One region of the Providencia sp. Marseille-Q8014 genome, then DNA from elsewhere that is predicted to be linked to it. Evidence: predicted binding sites of a transcription regulator. Region 1 holds the regulator's gene; each other region holds the start of a gene.
What was found. The regulator CRP, encoded in region 1, controls carbon source genes, mostly activating them, when cyclic AMP is high. The targets are predictions, from matches to a motif close to ATGTGANNNNNNTCACAT.

Region 1 (5,294 bases):
ATGGGAATACGTCATAAAACCCTACCAATCGAAGGTGTTCAGTTTCACCCAGAAAGTATTTTGAGTGAGCAAGGTCATGATCTACTGAATAATTTCCTAAAATACTAGATTTTGCTTATTTCAACAAAAAAATAAAATTCACTTCATCACTCGCTTAGCTATTGCTCTTTTGTGATTTTTTATTCATATTTATTGCTTATATTTTCACTTAAGCACTAAGCAAAAGCAGGTGAGGGGTATGAAAGAACAACAAGCAGTAAATCGGCAGACCTATGATGAGGTGATGTTACCTATTTATTCTCCGGCAGAATTCATTCCTGTTCGTGGGGAAGGTAGCCGAGTTTGGGACCAGCAAGATAAAGAGTATATCGACTTTGCTGGTGGGATTGCGGTGTTAGCACTCGGTCATTGCCATCCTGCTTTAGTTGATGCAGTTCGTGAACAGAGCGAAAAGCTGTGGCATGTGAGTAATATTTTTACCAATGAGCCTGCGCTAAGATTGGCTCAAAAGCTAATTGAAGCCACTTTTGCTGAACGTGTCTTTTTTGCAAACTCTGGTGCTGAAGCCAATGAAGCCGCATTTAAATTAGCGCGTCATTACGCTATCACTAAATACAATCCATATAAAACGAAGATCATCGCTTTTAAGCAAGCCTTTCATGGTCGTACCTTTTTTACCGTATCAGTTGGAGGGCAAGCCAAATATGCGGATGGCTTTGGACCAAAACCCGCTGATATTATTCATGTGCCATTTAATGACCTTGATGCGGTCAAAGCGGTCATTGATGAAAATACATGTGCGGTCGTATTGGAACCTGTACAAGGGGAAGGGGGCGTCACTGCTGCAACGCAAGCGTTTATACAAGGCGTACGTCAGTTATGCGATGATAATAAGGCTCTATTGGTCTTTGATGAAGTGCAAAGTGGTATGGGGCGTACTGGTAAGTTATTCTCTTATATGGATTATGGTGTGGCACCCGATATTCTGACCACTGCGAAAGCTCTTGGTGGCGGTTTTCCTATTAGTGCGATGCTGACCACCCATGAAATAGCGCAAGAAATGGGGCTTGGTACACACGGTACGACTTATGGTGGAAATCCGTTAGCTTGTGCTGTCGGTAATGCGGCGTTTGATATTATCAATACACCAAAAGTGTTGGATGGTGTCATCAAGCGACATGAGCTATTTGTTTCCCACTTGAATAAGCTCAATGAAAAATATGATATTTTTGCTGAGATCAGAGGGAAAGGGTTATTAATTGGTGCAGAATTGAAAAACCAACTCAATCATCGTTCGAAAGAGATTTTACAGGCGTGTGCCATTGAGGGATTAATGATGCTCAATGCTGGGCCAAATGTATTACGCTTTACTCCATCATTAATTATTTCTGAGGAAGAAATTAATAGTGGTATGAAAAAATTAGAAACAGTGATTGAAAACGTATTAAAAAATAAATAAATGTCTTTTACTCAAAGAGGTATTAACCTCTTTGAGTTTTTAACCATTGATGAGTAGATTAGATCATTATCTTTTTTTGTATAACCTTTCTACTGACGCCTGCTGTTCCTCTAATGTCGCAAATGTTTTTCGAATAATAACAGGAGCATTTTGAGCATTATTTGGAGTAATCGTTTTTTTTATTTTACGAGAACTTTGCGTGCTTATATTTTTTGTGTGATTAATGCGGTTTCCCTTATTTTGTATTTGTTGGGGATCTGCCTTGTTGTGAGTTTCAGAAACGCAAGGGGATAATGCTATTTCAGTCAGACCTCTTTTAACTTGCCCATTTATAATGACGCGTCCAGTGCCTTGATAATGAGAAGAGATGACATGAGCGGTCTGATGAATTGACTGTTCCTTTTTCGGTGGATTGAGTTCCTTAGTCGTGGTGGCTATTTTGAGGGGAATGCGACTTCCTTTTTGATATGAAATTGGTTTCGGTTGAGTGAAGTGTTTAATAATGGTGTCTTTCTCGGATTGAGTTTGTTCTTTTTTATCCATATACCAAACTAAATCCAGTTCTGAATAGTTTGTACCAATAAGGCTTGCATTGAGTTCTGATTTTTTCAGGTAGAGCATTGAGCGATCTTTTAGAGATTCAGCAGAATAGCGATTAGCCTCTAATTTATCTAACACGTGATGACATTTAGATTTCAACTGCTCAAGTTTTTGTTGAAGATGACATTCAGACGTCGGTCTCTTCACATTTAATGGGGAGGTTGATTGGTTATCACAGATATGACGCTCATTTGTTTTAATCGTATTTTTTGACATGCTTGGTTTTAATGAATAGGAAAAGGGTAACGATAATGAGGGTAAAGAAGGGAGCTGGCTCTTATTGAGAATATTGGCGGTATTGATTGCTACATCGATTTTAGTTTGCTGTACCTGACATGCGTTATCATCGTATTTTACGGGTGTCGATAAGGTGATTGAGGTTGGCTTAGTGCTATGTATTTCGTTAAGAAACTTATACTTTGCTTCTAGATTATTTCTTTTTATACGACATGATTCAGCGATTGTTTCAGTTGTCAGATTGCCACGTTTGAGCATCTCTGCATGAGCCGCTACTGTTTGGTTGATATATTTTACGGATGGGTGATGTTGACTTGTTTTCATTTTAATAAAACCTTTAAATAATAGTATATTAATTATTCTAGATTTTATTTTTTAGTGGATATGAATAATATAAAATAACGATACTTATGCTATTTGCTGGTTTTGTGGTGATATCGAAGGAAAATGGCTCTATATCAAAGATATAAAGCCATTATGCAATTGAGGTCAGACGAATTATAGGTTTATCGAGTACCGTACACCACGATAGTTTTACCATGCGCGGAGATAAGGTTTTGGTCTTCTAGCATTTTTAAGATGCGACCAACCGTTTCGCGGGAACAACCGACAATTTGGCCAATCTCTTGGCGTGTGATCTTAATTTGCATTCCATCTGGATGCGTCATCGCATCGGGTTGTTTCGCTAAATTAAGTAGCGTTTGAGCAATACGGCCTGTGACATCAAGGAAAGCCAGATTACCGACTTTTTCTGATGTGGTTTGTAGGCGGCTTGCCATTTGCGCGGAAAGGCGCATAAGGATATCAGGGTTAACCTGAATAAGCTGACGAAATTTTTTATAAGAAATTTCAGCGACTTCGCAGGCACTTTTTGCTCTGACCCAAGCTGAACGTTCTTGCCCTTCTTCAAATAACCCTAGTTCACCAATGAAGTCTCCCTGATTTAAATAGGAGAGGATCATTTCTTTGCCTTCTTCATCTTTGATTAAAACAGCCACTGAGCCTTTAACGATATAGTAAAGGGTTTCTGCTTTTTCACCCTGATGGATCAGAGTGCTCTTGGATGGATATTTATGAATATGGCAGTGTGACAAAAACCATTCAAGAGTAGGGTCTGTTTGTGGCTTGCCGAGAACCATTAGCGTTATCCTCTGTATGTTAATACAGCCATTCGGTTAATCGTCACCAGAATAGCTGGTTTTTTAAAGTCACTAGCTTAGCATATTAATTCGCATTATAGAGCAAGTTAATACCAACACTATAATATAATCAATTGAAACCTTGAGTTTTGATCTTAACCCTATCAGGTGGAACTTTGTTTGTAACATATTAAACTCAGAAAGTCTTGTTTTTATCGATTCAGCATCATAAAGCGCCTATTTGATTGAAAGGGTTTATGTAACAATGTAATCTTTTAGATAAACTTTTTCCTAGGGGAATAAAATATGGAAGCAAGAGTTAAATGGGTTGAAGGGCTCTCTTTTTTAGGCGAATCAGCTTCAGGTCATCAAGTTATGATGGACGGTAATTCCGGTGATAAAGCGCCTAGCCCAATGGAAATGGTCTTGATGGCTGCGGGCGGTTGTAGTGCTGTTGATGTTGTTTCTATTTTACAAAAAGGCCGTAATGACGTGAGGGGTTGTGAAGTTAAATTAACGTCACAGCGTAGGGATGAAGCACCTCGTTATTTTACCCATATTAATTTGCACTTTATTGTAACGGGAACGGATTTAACGGAAAAAACGGTTGAACGCGCTGTTCAGCTTTCTGCTGAAAAATATTGCTCGGTCTCATTAATGTTAGAAAAAGCCGTCACTGTTACCCACAGTTTTGAAATCAAAAACCAATAATTTATTTATTAATTATATAAATTTTTTAATTTATGATGCTTATTTTAAATAATAATAAGCATCATTTATTATTAATCATGTTTTCTTTTTATGAGTTTTTCGACCAACGGTGTCATGATTAACTCCATCGCTAATCCTAATTTTCCACCTGGTACAACGATAGTGTTCATTGCGGATATAAAAGAACCATTTAACATCGACAATAAATAAGGGAAGTCGATCTGTTCTAGCCCCCTAAAACGAATGACAATGAAACTTTCATCTTGTGAAGGAATCGCTTTAGCGGAAAATGGATTGGATGTATCGACAGTCGGTACACGTTGGAAATTAATATGGGTACGTGAAAATTGAGGGGTAATATAATTAATATAGTCACCCATTGAACGTACGACGGAATCCATGACGGCTTCTCGTGAATGCCCCCGTTCTGTTGTATCGCGGATCAATTTTTGGATCCATTCAAGGTTAACGATTGGAACCACACCCACTAATAAATCGACGTACTGTGCGACATCGTTTTCAGGCGTGACGACACCGCCATGCAAGCCTTCATAGAATAAAACATCACTATTTGCAGGTAAGGGTTCCCACGGTGTGAATGTGCCAGGCTGAAGCCCATAGGGTACAGCTTCATCATAGGTATGAAGGTATTTACGTGATTGACCTCCACCCTGTAAGCTGTAATCTAATAAGGTCTGTTCTAACAATGAAAAATCATTCGCTTCGGGACCAAAATAGCTGATGTGGCGGCCTTGTTCTCTTGCTTTGCGAATCGCCATATCCATTTCTGGACGCGTATAACGGTGGAAACTATCCCCTTCTAATGTTGCCGCTTGGATATTTAACTGATGGAATATTTTACGAAATGCTAAGCTTGTGGAGGTGGTTCCGGCACCACTAGAACCAGTAATTGCAATAATTGGGTGCTTTTTTGACATCATGGACTCCCTGTGCTGCGTTTGCGTCCATGCTTATTAAAATCATGAGCGAAACGGGTTTACGGGCGAAACTGACTTTTTGGCATAAAATTAACAGATTCATGTAATTCTGACCAGACTAGCACAATTTCTCCTGAAACTAACAGCCGTTTTACGTCGTCTACCTTTTGTTGTAACGACTTTTCATGTTCACCATAATCTGTTCCTTCA
Region 2 (5,294 bases), 330 kb from region 1:
ATTTCTGCATTAATATGAGGCGTTGCCATTATTATTATTCCTTATAAATCATTAAATTGAAAAGTTTAACATCATTACCTGATAATAGTAGCGACTGATAATACTCGCTGTCTACGGCAAATGACCCAATACCATCAACAATAAATAAGGCAGTTTCCTGCCTTATTTATATTTATGTTAACCAATTACAGCATTGGTTTGCCGTATTCCATCGGTGAGAGGTCGAAATATTTAGCGACGGTTTGACCGATATCCGCGAATGTTTCGCGATGACCTAAAAAGCCGGGTTTGACTTTCGGACCATAAATGAGAACGGGAATGTGCTCACGAGTATGGTCAGTACCATGCCAAGTTGGGTCACAGCCATGGTCTGCGGTTAAGATCAAGATGTCATCTTCTTTGACCAATTCCATCAGTTCTGGTAAACGGCGGTCAAAGAGTTCTAATGCTGCTGCATAACCGGGTACATCACGACGGTGTCCATAAGCAGAGTCGAAATCAACAAAGTTAGTGAACACAATCGTCTTATCACCCGCCTGTTGCATTTCTTTCACGGTGGCATCGAACAGAGCATCAATACCTGTTGCTTTCACCTTCTTAGTGATACCTACATGTGCATAGATATCCGCAATTTTACCGATAGAAACAACTTCACCTTGTTTCTCTTCAACTAATTTTTGCAATATCGTTGGTGATGGTGGCTCAACGGCTAAGTCATGACGGTTACCCGTACGCTCAAAACTGCCTGCTTTGTCGCCAATGAATGGACGCGCGATAACACGACCAATGTTGTAGCCGCCATTTGTCAACTCTTCACGAGCGATTTCACATAGCTCATACAGTTTGTCTAGACCATAAGTCTCTTCATGACAGGCGATTTGGAATACGGAGTCAGCTGAGGTGTAGAAAATCGGTTTACCCGTTTTCATGTGCTCTTCACCCAATTTATCCAAGATCACGGTACCTGAAGAGTGGCAATTACCTAAATAACCAGGCAAGTTAGCACGCTTCACAATGATATCTAACAACTCTTGTGGGAAGCTGTTTTCTTCATCTGCGAAATACCCCCAGTCAAAGAGCACAGGCACACCCGCGATTTCCCAGTGACCGGATGGTGTATCTTTACCTGAAGAAATTTCACTCGCATAAGCGTAAGCACCGATGATCTCTGCATTAGGATCAAGGCCTGCTGGGAATTTACCGCAAGACTCTTCAGCTGCTTTACCCAGACCCAGTTTGGTTAAGTTAGGCAAATGCAGCGGCCCCTTACGGCCTTTATCTGCATCACCACGCGCACAGGCATCTGCAATATGGCCTAATGTGTTTGAACCTTCATCATTAAATTTGTGCGCATCACCTGCTGCACCAATCCCAAAAGAATCCAACACCATAATAAATGTACGTTTCATAACTTCTCTCCTGCGTCATCATTCCCTATAGGGAAGTGCCACTGATAAAACTTATTTGTCAATTATTCACTGATTTGGCGGTAAACCATTGGTGAAACTTCTGGTTTTTTATCACCAATAACCATAGCAGCACGTACTTCTTTTGCTGCATCTTCCCATGCTTTTTCACTATTTGCATGAATAATCGCTAATGGCGTTTGGCTATCAACGGAAGTTCCCAGTGCCGCGATATCGCTTAAACCAACACTATAATCAATCGAGTCAGTTGCTTTACGACGACCACCACCTAATGTCACCACAGACATACCCAGCGCACGGGTGTCCATTGCCGTCACAATACCGGATTTCTCCGCATACACGGCTTTGTGCAATACGGCTGTTGGTAAATACTTGTTATAGTTTTCAACGAAATCAGTTGGGCCTTTTTGAGCCGCCACCATACGACCAAAAATCTCTGCGGCTTGTCCATTATCCAACACCGCCTGCAATTTCTGGCGAGCTTCTTCTCTATTTGCAGCCAAGGATCCGGATACAAGCATTTCAATACACAGCGCCATCGTGACTTCGTACAAACGAGGGTTCCGGTATTCGCCGGTTAAAAATTGCACCGCTTCGCGGACTTCAACGGCATTACCCGCACTTGAAGCAAGTACTTCGTTCATGTCGGTCAATAAAGCCGTTGTTTTACAACCCGCACCATTAGCCACCTGTACGATAGACTCAGCCAACTGCTCTGATTTTTCATAAGTTGGCATAAAGGCACCTGACCCCACTTTGACGTCCATCACTAAGGCATCAAGACCTTCAGCTAATTTTTTGCCTAAAATAGATGCGGTAATCAGTGGAATAGAATCAACTGTTGCGGTGATATCACGCGTTGCATAAAAACGTTTATCAGCGGGTGCCAGTGAGTTTGTCTGCCCGATAATCGCAACCCCAACATTTTTGATAATGTCACGGAAACGCTCATCATCTGGGAAAATATCAAAATTAGGAATCGCTTCAAGCTTATCCAGCGTTCCTCCGGTATGGCCCAAGCCACGCCCCGAAATCATCGGCACATAGCCACCACACGCAGCAACCATTGGGCCTAACATCAAAGAGGTCACATCACCAACCCCGCCAGTTGAATGTTTATCAACGAGAGGGCCATTTAAATTGAGTGATTTCCAGTTTAGTACAGTGCCTGAATCACGCATTGCCAATGTTAATGCAACACGTTCAGCCATTGTCATATCATTAAAATAGATGGTCATTGCCAATGCGGCTATCTGACCTTCAGAAACAGAATTATCTCGTACTCCATTGATAAAGAAACGAATTTCTTCTTCACTCAGTACTTTACCATCACGTTTTTTACGGATAATTTCTTGTGCCAGAAACACGGTATGCTCCTTAATTCAAACAGAGTCTAGGTAATCGCTTAATCACACTATTATTAATAGTTACTGCTTGATTTTTTAGTCTCAAAACCAAGTGTATTCAACAGATTAGCTAATAAACTTGATGCGCCAAAACGGAAATGGCGAGCATCGACCCAGTCTTTACCTAAAATTCTATCTGCTAATGCTAAATATTGAGCAGCTTCTTCAGCAGTACGAACGCCACCCGCCGGTTTAAAACCAACGGTTTTCGCTACGCCCATATCATGGATCACTTGCATCATGATTTCAGCACTTTCAAGAGTGGCATTCACCGGTACTTTACCTGTGGAGGTTTTAATAAAGTCCGCACCCGCTTTAATTGAGATTTCAGAAGCTTTGCGAATCAGTGCAGGATCTTTTAATTCGCCGGTTTCAATAATCACTTTCAGAAGGACATTGGCTGCCGCGCAAGCATCTTTACACGCTTTCACTAAATCAAAACCAATTTTTTCATTACCAGCCATCAACGCTCGATAAGGGAAAACCACATCAACTTCATCTGCACCATAAGCAATAGCAGCACGTGTTTCCGCCAACGCTATCTCGATGTCATCATTTCCATGCGGGAAGTTAGTGACTGTTGCGATACGCACTTCGGGCGTACCTTGCTCACGCAGTGCTTTACGTGCAACAGGAATAAAACGAGGGTAGATACAGATAGCCGCAGTTTGGCCTGCTGGGCTTTTTGCTTGATGACACAACGCGATCACTTTTTCATCGGTATCGTCATCATTGAGGGTGGTTAAATCCATCAGATTCAGCGCGCGTTGCGCAGCAGCAGTTAAATCAGTCATAAAAAACTCTCCAACGTTGTGAATTCTGTCAGAACAACACGTTCTTTGTTGGCGAGCGGGCTTGGTTCCTTAAAGATGCTACTCGAAAACCCGAATGTAGCAGCTGAATTCCTTCTCACCGCACAATACCCTAGAGCACATTCACTCTGAGAACTAGCAGTCCATAGCAGCTAATTTATCGCTATTTGACCATGGAACTCGGCTATTTTGTGTGCTACAAATCACATTAATTGCCTGAACGTTACATTGTTAAATACAAATATGTGAACAATATCGCAATTATACGCTATTTAGTCTCAGTTTTATTCTCTCAAATGGCTTTTTTATGTCTTTTTTAGCCTTCCAATGCCATCAATACACTTGATTAAGCGTAGTTCAAAATTGACGGTATGAAATAAAAAGAAGAAAGAATATAACTGAAAATAATGAAAGAGAAAGGGCATTTGCCCTTCCTCAAAAAACGAGAGATTAAATTATTGCAAGTGTTAAGAAGAAGCCCGCAATAGTCGCACTCATTAAGTTAGAGAGCGTACCCGCCAGAACAGCTTTCATTCCTAAACGAGCGACATCACTACGACGATTTGGTGCCATACCACCTAAACCACCAAGTAAAATAGCCACCGAAGATAAGTTAGCAAAACCACACAGTGCAAATGAAATGATCGCTTTAGTATGATCGGAAAGTACCTGTTTGCCTGCCGCAAGAACATCTGCATCCGGTTTCATGTATTCACCGAAATTCATAAAGGCAACAAATTCGTTAACAACCACTTTTTGACCAATAAACGAACCGGCAACTGTTGCTTCACTCCATGGCACACCAATCAAATAAGCTATCGGCGCAAATACCCATCCCAGAATTAATTCCAAAGAAAGTTGTGGATAATGGAACAAGCCACCAACACCGCCTAAAATACCGTTAATTAGAGCGATCAAGGCGATAAATGCCAATAACATTGCACCTACGTTCAAGGCTAATTGCATCCCCGAAGCAGCACCTGAAGCAGCTGCATCGATCAGGTTTGCTGGGCGCTCATCTTCAGCAACCAACTCTGTCGCATTAACGTTATCACGCACTTCCTCAGTTTCGGGTACAAGCAATTTAGCGAACAGTAATCCTCCCGGAGCCGCCATAAACGATGCAGCAATCAAGTATTCCATTGGAACACCCATTTGCGCATAACCGGCCAATACAGAGCCTGCTACAGAAGCCAAACCACCACACATAACCGCAAATAATTCAGAATTGGTCATGGTCGAGATATAAGGACGTACAACTAATGGTGCCTCAGTCTGCCCAACAAAGATATTCGCTGTAGCAGATAAAGATTCCGTTCTGGAGGTACCAAGCACTTTTTGCAAGCCGCCACCCAATACTTTGATGACTAGTTGCATAATACCGAGGTAATAAAGAACCGCGATCAATGAAGAGAAGAACACAATGATTGGCAGAACACGTAAAGCGAAAACAAATCCACCACCGCCAAACAGTTCAAACATTTTGTCGGAAACAAGGCCGCCAAAAATAAAATTCATGCCATCTTGGCCGTAACTAATAACTTTAGAAACGCCATCTGACATCCCTTGTAATACGCGACGACCTGCTGGTACATAAAGTACAAATGCACCGATAGCGATCTGTATAAGAAAAGCCCCGCCAACAGTAC
Region 3 (5,294 bases), 1.3 Mb from region 1:
CGGAGTCAGTTGGTGCAGTAGGGGCCGAGGGCGTTGTCGCCGTTTTAGCGAGATACCAACGATTACGATAGAGAAAAACTAAAATAGCCCATGTAATAGGTAATGATAGCAAAGCTGGGATCGCCGAAGCTTGTAATAAACCAATAAAGGAAATATCTAACCCTTGTGCCGCAATCATGTTTTGAGGGCTGCCAATTAATGAACCTGAAGCACCATTGTTAGCGGCAAAACAAAATCCTAACAGAAAGGGAATTGGGTTTAATCCACGAGATAAGGTAATTGAGACTAACAAAGGTGTCATGGCGACAACAACGACATCATTTGTGAGTAAGGCGGAGAGTAGTCCGCCAACGGCAATTAATACAGCAAGTAGTACTGGAGCACTGACGTTTAGCATCGCAACGCGGTTCGCCGTCCAGCTATAGAATCCGGATACGACAAAAGATGCGGAAACGACCATCAAGCCAAATAACATCCCAATAGTACGATAATCGATAGCATTCCATGCATGTGGTGGCGTAATACTCCCTACAGCCATCATGGCCAAAGCACCAATAACCGCAGCTCCTGTTCTATCGACTTTAAAACCGGGCAACTTACCAAACCCCATCGCAACATAGACTAGCAGAAAAATAATGATCGTGAGGCTCATAACCTATTCACTCTTATTAGTAAAATTACGGCTAATTTAGCGGTGAAGAATCAATGAAGCAAGTAGAATAACCTTTAAATAATAATAAGTTGCAACAGGTCATTTAATGATGATTTTAATGAGATGAAATAGGGTCGAGATGTTGAGAAATTGAATTTCCTCACTTCAAAAAAGAAAAGCGAATCAAACGAGAGCGATATGCAACGAGATGAAAGTTTATTACAAAAATATTGAATAACAGTAACAATAGACCAAATGGTGAATTTTACTGAGTTAAAAAGTAGGCAACCTAAAAATATTTTGTGATTCGAATCACTATTTAACAAAAAACATCGTCGTAAAAAATGTGATAAAAATCACGTTAAATTGGTTTAATGAACAAAAAACACGCAATGTAGTTTTGCTACATGCCGTTATTGAGAGTTTGATCACTAAAAACATAGGGGGAGTGAGGGGGGAATAGTGATATCAATCACAAAAAGCCCGCGTGGTACGCATCCGATAGCGGTCATGCTAGAGTGAAACTGTTCAAAAATCACAAACGTTATTTGGCGATAACGTTATAACCGTATCATTTTCGTACCACGGGGTTCTATTATGGTAACATCAAATGTCAAATTAAAGGTACAGAATTTTGGGCGCTTCCTGAGTAACATGGTTATGCCTAATATTGGTGCCTTTATCGCGTGGGGGTTGATTACCGCGCTCTTCATTCCAACGGGCTGGTGGCCAAATGACACGTTGGCGCAACTTGTCGGCCCGATGATCACGTATCTTCTTCCCTTACTCATTGGTTATACTGGCGGTCGCTTAGTGGGTGGCGAACGTGGCGGCATTGTTGGGGCGATCACCACTATGGGGGTTATCGTAGGGGCGGATATGCCAATGTTTATGGGAGCGATGATAGCCGGTCCATTAGGAGGATTTGCAATCCGTCGTTTTGACCGCTGGATTGAAGGCAAAGTCAAAACAGGTTTTGAGATGTTGGTGAATAATTTTTCATCAGGCATTATCGGGATGCTGCTCGCCATTCTTGCATACCTTGCGATTGGTCCTTTAGTGGAAGGTTTATCCAAAATACTTTCCGCTGGGGTCAATGTGATGGTGGCCCATAATCTATTACCGTTGACCTCAATATTTGTCGAACCAGCCAAAATCTTATTTCTCAACAACGCGATTAACCATGGTATTTTTTCTCCTTTAGGGATACAGCAAGCCACAGAAACAGGGGCATCCATCTTCTTTTTAATTGAAGCAAACCCAGGTCCAGGTTTAGGCGTACTGCTGGCTTATATGTTTTTTGGTAAAGGCAATGCGAAACAATCAGCGCCCGGTGCCGCGATTATCCATTTTTTTGGCGGAATACATGAAATCTATTTCCCCTATGTGTTGATGAATCCGAGATTAATTATTGCTGTTATTCTTGGTGGAATGACGGGCGTATTTGTGATGAGCATCTTTCATGCGGGGCTTGTTTCACCAGCATCTCCAGGCTCTATTTTTGCCGTATTGCTGATGACGCCGAAATCATCATTAATCGGTGTGATTTTATCGGTCACGAGTGCCACATTAGTTTCATTTTTAGTGTCGGCTATTTTATTAAAACGAACGCGTTTAGGGGATGAAGATGAGCTTGGTAACGCAACGCAAAAAATGCGTGAAATGAAAGCGCAATCGAAATCTTCAAGTGGAAAAAGTGACAAGGCTGTAGCAAACCAGACAGCAAATTTGAGTCAGGTTCGCAAAATTATCGTTGCCTGTGATGCAGGAATGGGGTCCAGTGCGATGGGTGCCGGAGTCTTAGCGAAGAAAGTGCGTGATGCTGGGCTAAATGAAATTGCAGTGACCAATATGGCAATTAATGATCTCCCTGCCGATGTAGATATTGTTGTGACACATAGAGATTTAACTGCACGAGCAAAAAACTATGCGCCTCATGCACTTCATATCTCACTGACAAATTTTTTAGATAGCCAAACGTATAATGACCTCATCACGCGTCTTATTGCTGAAAAAAGCCCACACGCCGCGAATGACAGTCGCTTGATTAAACAAACGCTAATCGCGGCAAACGATGAACATTATGATCCAGAAGAGCAAGAAGAAGCATTGTTTACTCTCAGTTCACAGCATATTCATCTTAATTTAAGCGCACCGAATAAAGAACAAGCCATTCGCTTTGCGGGAGAAAAGCTCGTTGAAGGGGGATATGTTGAACCTGAATATGTGGAGGCGATGCTAGAAAGAGAAAAGTTAACATCAACCTATTTAGGCGAGTCTATCGCGGTACCACACGGCACAATTGAAGCGAAGGCACGCGTATTAAAAACAGGCATTGTTATTTGCCAGTACCCTACTGGTGTTCGATTCGGTGATGAACCAGAAGATATTGCCCATTTAGTGATAGGAATTGCTGCCCGTAATAATGAACATATCCAAGTCATTACAAAAATTACCTCTGCACTTGATGAAGACGGAATGATTGAAAAACTCTGCAAAACTCAGAGTGTTCAGGAAGTTCTCGATATTTTATCAACACAAAGTGCCGCTTAAGGAGATTGCTATGAAAGTCATTCATTTTGGTGCAGGTAATATTGGACGTGGATTTATCGGCAAACTATTAGCAGATGCAAATTCAGAAATGATTTTTGCAGATATTAATCAACAGCTTATTGACCAATTAGCACATCAGCAGTCCTATCAAGTCCATGTGGTTGGTGAAGAACATATCGTTGAAAAAGTTCAACGAGTGAATGCGGTTAACAGTATGGATCCAAAAACAGTGGAGCATATCGCCATTGCAGATATGGTGACGACTGCTGTCGGGCCTCAAATATTAGAAAAAATTGCAGCAACATTGGCAAAAGGTATACAGAAACGAAGGGAAATCGGCAACAGTAAACCCTTGAATATTATTGCCTGTGAAAACATGGTAAGAGGAACAAGCCAGCTGAAACAGCATGTGTTAGCTCATCTTTGCGATTCAATGCATCAATGGGTAGAGGAAAATGTTGGCTTTGTAGATTCTGCTGTCGACCGCATTGTACCTCCTATGGAGGCGGCAAACGATGACCCGCTCGATGTAACGGTAGAGACATTTAGTGAATGGATCGTGGATCAAACACAGTTTGTTGGCGACATTCCTGAAATCAAGGGAATGGAGCTGACAGAAAATTTGCTGGCATTCGTTGAGCGTAAGCTATTTACTCTAAATACTGGGCATGCAATTACAGCGTATTTGGGGCAACTCAAGGGATATCAGACGGTCTACGATGCGATCAATGATCCGCAGATTGCAGAGATTGTGAAAGGAGCCATGCAGGAGAGTGGGCAAGTCTTAATTCAACGCTATCGCTTCGATCCTATCAAGCACCAACAATACATAGATAAAATTTTAAAGCGTTTCGCTAATCCTTACCTCCATGACAATGTTGAGCGAGTCGGACGCCAGCCTATGCGTAAACTCAGTCCTGAAGATAGGCTAATTAAACCGTTACTTGGCACCCTTGAATACCAATTAGCGAATCACTATTTAGTCATTGGTATTGCTGCTGCTTTGCATTTTAGGAGTGAAGCTGATCCTCAAGCAGTTGAAATGGCTAAATATATTAGCGAAAATGGAGTCGATGAAGCTGTTAAGCGATTCTGTGGGTTAGTCGATCACCCACAGTTGGTTCAAGCTATTTGTCATGAATACCAGCACATGAATAAATAAATGGATAGCTTTATTCTTTTTATAGCCTCAAAATTATAAAGGTAGTCAACTTATCACTTGGTAGTTGTTGAATTTTCAGCTACCAAGTGGTGTAAAGAGTCATTATGGAAAATAGACAGTATACAGAAAATCAAGTCCTTGAAAGGCTGAATAAACATTCAGATATCAGGCCATTTATTCAGGAAGTGATTGTTCTGATCACCGAAGCCATTGATCAACTGATGCTAAAGGTTTTTCGCAAAGATGATTATGCGGTTAAATATGCTGTTGAGCCACTCCTTGAAGGCAACGGTCCATTAGGGAAACTCTCTGTACGCTTAAAATTATTATTTGCCTTAGGGGCTATTTCTCGCGAATTATATGAAGATATAGAACTTTTTCTTGCATTAAATGAAGTTCTCTCAACAGAACAATTGCCATTGGCTTTTACTGATGATGAGATTATTGGACCAATAAAAACACTGCATTGCATTGACCCCTTACCTGAAATGATGCTGTTTAATTTACCTGAAGATTTAATTGACCAACAATTAATTGACTTACAAAAATATCGCTATCAAGAGATGGTTAAATCAGCATTAGTGCTTTCAGTGACCTCTTTAATTTCTCAGATATTAGATACTGAGGTTTTTTAATTCAATAACACCTTTTCAGTGATTCTTATTACAACCATCATAATAGATGAATCTATTATGTTTTCTATTCTGTACAAACTCGCCATAAAGATAATATTCTCTTTCTGTTTAAAGCCAGAGTTAGCTTATCTATAAGTTAAAAAATCATGCTATTCGTTATAAGAATTAATGCTTTAATATGACTTTTATATAGAGAAATGTCTTAGGCTACCTTAGATAAGAATCATTTTTTATTGGTCATCAATACTCGGGAAATGTAATGAGTCATAATTCTAAATCATTAAAGGAGAAG
Region 4 (5,294 bases), 200 kb from region 1:
TGACACCATAGGTACTGTGTATACCCGCCGCTGAGATAAAGGCTTTTTTGGGGTTTATGGAATCAAGGATGGATGGCTGAGTAGGATTATAAAAGGAATCACTTTTTGGACGATATTCTCCGCCACATAGCAGAGCAGTCGCATTTTTTTTCTGACTTAATGCCAGAAAAACGTTATGAGAATAACAAATGCCTGTAAAGCTGATATCTTCAGGAATTAAGGAGATTAGTGTCGCCATTTCGATACCATTATCGAAAAAGATCACATCGTCTTCTGACACCATGCTAGCCGCTAAGTTAGGAATATACAGCTCTTCAGTTTGGTCGGGGGTAAAGATATCGGCTTGTGGATCTTTTGAGGTCAGTGAGGATGGCTGAGTAACAGAAACGATATAGCCGCCAAGTAACGACATCGGGATAGGCCCTTCGGTATCGGCATTAAGGTCACGGCGAATCGTCATTTCAGAGACTTCAAGTATTCTGGCCGCTTCTTTAAGGTGAATTCTACCTGAGCGTTTGATGCATTCACTCAAACGGCGGAGGCGTTCTTTTTGTTTTGTTTCTATCACCGAGCAATCCTTTTTTAATCGGCGCGGGCCTGCCGCGCCCCATCGTTTAGTACCCACTTGAGGTTACATTATCTCCCGAAACAATCGCGACACTGGCACTTGCGCCAACACGACTGGCTCCGGCTTTGATCATTTTTTCTGCGGTTTCTCGATCACGTACACCGCCAGATGCTTTTACACCAATTTCATCACCAACGACTTTACGCATTAATGCGACATGGTGTTCTGTGGCTCCCATTGTACTGAAACCTGTTGAGGTTTTCACAAAACCAACTTTCAATGTGCGGCAAATTTCACAAACTTGGATAATTTCTTCATCGGTTAACAAGCAAGTCTCTAAAATGACTTTCAATGTCGCATCACCACAAGCGGCTAACACAGCAGCAATATCTTGACGAACGAACTCAAGATCACCACTCTTTAGCATACCAACGTTGATCACCATATCAACTTCATTTGCTCCACGACGAACGGCTTCAGCCGCTTCGAAGGCTTTCGCTTCGGTTAAGCATGCACCCAGCGGAAAGCCTACCACACAACAAACCATAACATCGCTATTTTTTAGGCATTCGCTGGCTAAAGGCACATAGCCTGTATTCACACAAACAGAAGCAAAGTGATGTTCAGCAGCTTCAGCACAGAGCTGTTTGATATCACTAACAGTAGCGTTAGCCGCTAACAGTGTATGATCGATATATTGTGCTAAGTTTTTCATTTAAATGTTTCCTATTAAGAATAAATATGGAGTCAATAACAATGAATGAAAAAATGTGGCGGATATAACACTTGGTCATTCGTTATTCGAGATCTTAATCACAAATGATATTTATGCAACATGATAATGTTATTATCATATCATTATGTGATTTATTTAACACGAGGGACATTATGGATATAGCAGTTATAGGTTCAAATATGGTCGATCTGATCACTTACACTGATCAGATGCCAAAAGAGGGCGAAACCTTGGAAGCGCCTGCATTTAAAATTGGCTGTGGTGGTAAAGGTGCCAATCAGGCGGTTGCTGCTGCGAAACTTAATTCAAAAGTCATAATGTTAACAAAAGTAGGCGATGATATTTTTGCAGATAATACCATTCGCAATCTTGAGTCTTATGGCATAAATACACGCTATGTTGAAAAAGTGCCTTGCACTTCGAGTGGTGTGGCACCTATTTTCGTGAATCCAAATTCTGCGAATAGCATTCTTATTGTAAAAGGAGCAAATAAGTTTTTATCTCCAGAGGATATTGAGCGCGCCGCAGAAGATCTGAAAAAATGTAAGTTAATCGTATTGCAGCTTGAAGTGCAATTAGAAACGGTTTATCACGCGATCGCATTCGGTAATAAGCATAATATACCGGTATTGCTAAATCCTGCACCAGCACAACGCACGTTAGATCTTGATTTTGCTTGTCGTTGTGACTTCTTTGTACCTAATGAAACTGAACTGGAAATTTTGACAAATATGCCTGTTGATACGATGGAAAATATTCGTCGTGCAGCGCAGTCTTTATTAGATAAAGGATTAAAAAATCTGATTGTCACATTGGGCGATAAAGGGGCGCTATGGATGACGCGTGACAATGAGTTATTGATCCCCGCGATTAAAGTCAATGCGGTGGATACCAGCGGAGCCGGTGATGCCTTTATTGGTTGTTTCTCTCACTACTATGTGCACACAGGTAATGTCGCCGAAGCATTAAAAAAAGCGGTGATGTTTTCTGCATTTAGTGTAACAGGTAAAGGTACCCAATCTTCTTACCCTAGCATTGAGCAATTTACAGAGTTTGTTCAACTTAATAGTTAATAGAAAACAATATCCCTCGATGTTAAATGCGGCCGTAGAGCCGCAATTCAGCGGATATTAATAATAAAAATAAGGGTTACTATGAACATCAAAAATATCACTCAGTTGCCTGATGGCTACCTGAGTCGGACTCCTATATTCCAATTTATCCTACTGTCCTGCCTTTTCCCGTTATGGGGGTGTGCAGCGGCACTTAATGATATTCTGATTACACAGTTTAAAAGCGTTTTTGAATTAAGTAACTTTGCCTCTGCTTTGGTACAAAGTGCTTTCTATGGCGGTTATTTTTTAATTGCCATTCCTGCTTCATTAGTAATTAAAAAAACCAGTTATAAATATGCCATTATGGTTGGTTTGATCTTATATATTGCTGGTTGCTCGATGTTCTTTCCTGCTTCACATATGGCAACTTATACCATGTTTTTAGCTGCAATCTTTGCAATAGCAATTGGTTTGAGTTTCTTAGAAACCGCAGCGAATACTTATAGTTCAATGATTGGTCCAAAACAGTATGCAACATTACGTTTAAATATCAGCCAAACTTTCTATCCGATTGGGGCTGCTGGCGGTATTTTATTAGGTAAGTATTTGGTGTTCTCTGAAGGGGAAAGCCTACAAAGCCAAATGGCCAATATGAATCCTGAACAAGTACATCAATTCCGTTTGGAAATGCTAGAAAATACACTAGAACCTTATCGTTATATGATTATGGTGCTAGTGATTGTGATGATTTTATTCCTGCTAACGAAATTCCCAAAATGTAAAGTGGCTGAGACTAAAGATCACAAACGACCTTCCGCATTAGAGACGTTGAAATATCTCGCTAAAAATAGCCGTTTCAGAAAAGGGATTATCGCACAGTTTTTATATGTTGGTATGCAAGTCGCTGTCTGGTCATTCACCATTCGTCTTGCGCTGGAAATGGGCGATATTAATGAACGTGATGCGTCTAACTTCATGGTTTACAGTTTTGCCTGCTTCTTTATCGGTAAATTTGTAGCAAATATCTTAATGACTCGGTTTAACGCTGAAAAAGTATTGATTATTTATTCAGTGATTGGGGCTCTATTCCTAGCGTATGTGGCCTTTGTCCCAAGTTTCACCGCAGTGTACGCAGCGGTATTGGTGAGTATTCTCTTTGGACCTTGTTGGGCAACCATTTATGCGGGAACGTTAGATACCGTTGATAACGAGCATACTGAAATGGCGGGTGCTGTCATTGTTATGGCAATAGTCGGTGCTGCATTTGTACCTGCGGTTCAAGGCTATGTGGCGGATGTATTGCACTCATTACAACTCTCTTTCTTAGTTTCTATGTTGTGCTTTATCTATGTCGGTATCTATTTTGTGGGTGAACGCCGCTTTAAAGCAAAACAAGCTGAATAAGTTATTTTGAGGCAGGTTAAGCCTGCCTCATTCCTTTAATTTAACCGTGAGTATGAAAATGAACACAATTATTCCGCTTCACAAAAGCTTATTTACGGATAGAGCAAGCCTTATCATAAAAAATAATCAATTTACGGTCAGTGCATTTCGTTATGCATCGGGTGTTGAAGGGCTTCGAGTTGAGAATTCACAAGGATATCTAACAATTTACCTTTCCTAGGTCAGATGATCTGGGATGCCGAATTTTGTGGACATAATCTGAAAATGGATAATATGTTTTCAGAGCCAAAACCAGTTAAAACCGTAGTAGAAACATATGGTTGCTTTGCTTTTCATTCAGGTTTAATTAGCAATGGCTGCCCATCTCCAGAAGATAATCATCCATTACATGGCGAAATGCCTTGTGCCGCAATGGATCGCGCTTGGTTATCGTTATCGCATGATAGTGTGCGGGTGTGTGGTGACTATGAATATGTTATGGGATTTGGTCACCATTATCTTGCCGAGCCTTCTGTGACTTTAAACGCAAACAGTGCGTTATTTGAGATTAACATGTCGGTGACTAATTTGGCTTCAGTAGCGATGCCTCTACAATATATGTGTCATATGAACTATGCCTATGTGGATAACGCCCAACTGAGTCAAAATATTCCGGAAAGTGCAATGACGTTACGAGAATCAATTCCTGGGCATGTGAATCCAACACCGCAGTGGCTGGAATTTAATCAAGCTTTAAAATCGGGCGCGGTCACACTCAATCAGCTTGATCAACCGAATATGTGTGATCCTGAAATAGTCTTTTTTATGGATAACTTAGCGCAGTACACCTCACAACCGGAGTTCCGTATGACCTCGAAAGAGGGGGTGAGTTTTGTGACCCGCTTTCATTCTTCTGAGCTTAATTTTGCCACTCGCTGGATCCTTTACAATGGCGATCAGAAAGTTGGTGCCTTTGTGTTACCCGCGACTTGCCGGCCTGAAGGCTTTTTAGCGGCAAAGAATAATCACACGTTGATTTGGTTAGGTGCTGGTGAAAAACGACAATTTACGGTAACCACCGGTGTTGAGCAATAATCTTCATTACATGGCAGGCAGCTTAAAAACTGCCTGTTGTTGAAGATTCAAGTGGGGGAGCTTTGATAAGGCCACTGATAATCAATCAATAAAAGTCAGATCGATAGTGGCAATAAAAGTGGCATGATCGTTATCATTCATATTGCTCACACTCTTCGATCAGATCTTGTAGCAGTGTTTTGGGTTCAGCGATGACATATGTTTTACATTGCGGATCCATCATGATCGCGACTGTCATATTCGCGCCATCCATATCCGGTAATATCTCTGTCATAAAATGTTCTAGTGATAGCCGCGTCGGGATGCAATTTGTCTTTTTGCCATCAAGATGACGCTGTGCATAAGCTTTAGCTGGCCAAACAGGGAGTAATAACCGTCCATTGTTATCGTGTATTGTCGTAATCTGATCATGCGCGAAAAGTACCCACACGGCCTTCCAATCGGCAATTTTTCCCAC

Region 2: the regulator CRP is predicted to act here: its motif matches at 3,889-3,906, upstream of deoC (deoxyribose-phosphate aldolase).
Region 3: the regulator CRP is predicted to act here: its motif matches at 997-1,014, upstream of ACWPW6_RS07430 (PTS mannitol transporter subunit IICBA).
Region 4: the regulator CRP is predicted to act here: its motif matches at 1,429-1,446, upstream of deoC (deoxyribose-phosphate aldolase).

What each region holds. Positions count from the first base shown of each region.
Region 1 covers NZ_CBCOPT010000001.1:374,442-379,735, forward strand. The annotation lists gene ACWPW6_RS01610 (aminodeoxychorismate synthase component II) at 1-108, shown strand, start outside; gene ACWPW6_RS01615 (aspartate aminotransferase family protein) at 239-1,459, shown strand; gene ACWPW6_RS01620 (hypothetical protein) at 1,526-2,620, opposite strand; gene crp (cAMP-activated global transcriptional regulator CRP) at 2,803-3,435, opposite strand; gene ACWPW6_RS01630 (OsmC family protein) at 3,742-4,146, shown strand; gene ACWPW6_RS01635 (phosphoribulokinase) at 4,218-5,084, opposite strand; gene ACWPW6_RS01640 (YheU family protein) at 5,144-5,294, opposite strand, start outside.
Region 2 covers NZ_CBCOPT010000001.1:707,381-712,674, reverse strand. The annotation lists gene deoD (purine-nucleoside phosphorylase) at 1-29, opposite strand, end outside; gene deoB (phosphopentomutase) at 186-1,409, opposite strand; gene deoA (thymidine phosphorylase) at 1,472-2,794, opposite strand; gene deoC (deoxyribose-phosphate aldolase) at 2,848-3,627, opposite strand; gene ACWPW6_RS03035 (NupC/NupG family nucleoside CNT transporter) at 4,096-5,294, opposite strand, start outside.
Region 3 covers NZ_CBCOPT010000001.1:1,699,780-1,705,073, forward strand. The annotation lists gene ACWPW6_RS07425 (ArsB/NhaD family transporter) at 1-652, opposite strand, end outside; gene ACWPW6_RS07430 (PTS mannitol transporter subunit IICBA) at 1,250-3,205, shown strand; gene ACWPW6_RS07435 (mannitol-1-phosphate 5-dehydrogenase) at 3,216-4,367, shown strand; gene ACWPW6_RS07440 (MltR family transcriptional regulator) at 4,472-5,002, shown strand.
Region 4 covers NZ_CBCOPT010000001.1:572,525-577,818, forward strand. The annotation lists gene deoR (DNA-binding transcriptional repressor DeoR) at 1-568, opposite strand, end outside; gene deoC (deoxyribose-phosphate aldolase) at 615-1,283, opposite strand; gene rbsK (ribokinase) at 1,457-2,377, shown strand; gene fucP (L-fucose:H+ symporter permease) at 2,459-3,763, shown strand; partial or broken gene ACWPW6_RS02460 (aldose 1-epimerase family protein) at 3,822-4,837, shown strand; gene ACWPW6_RS02465 (DUF2750 domain-containing protein) at 4,971-5,294, opposite strand, start outside.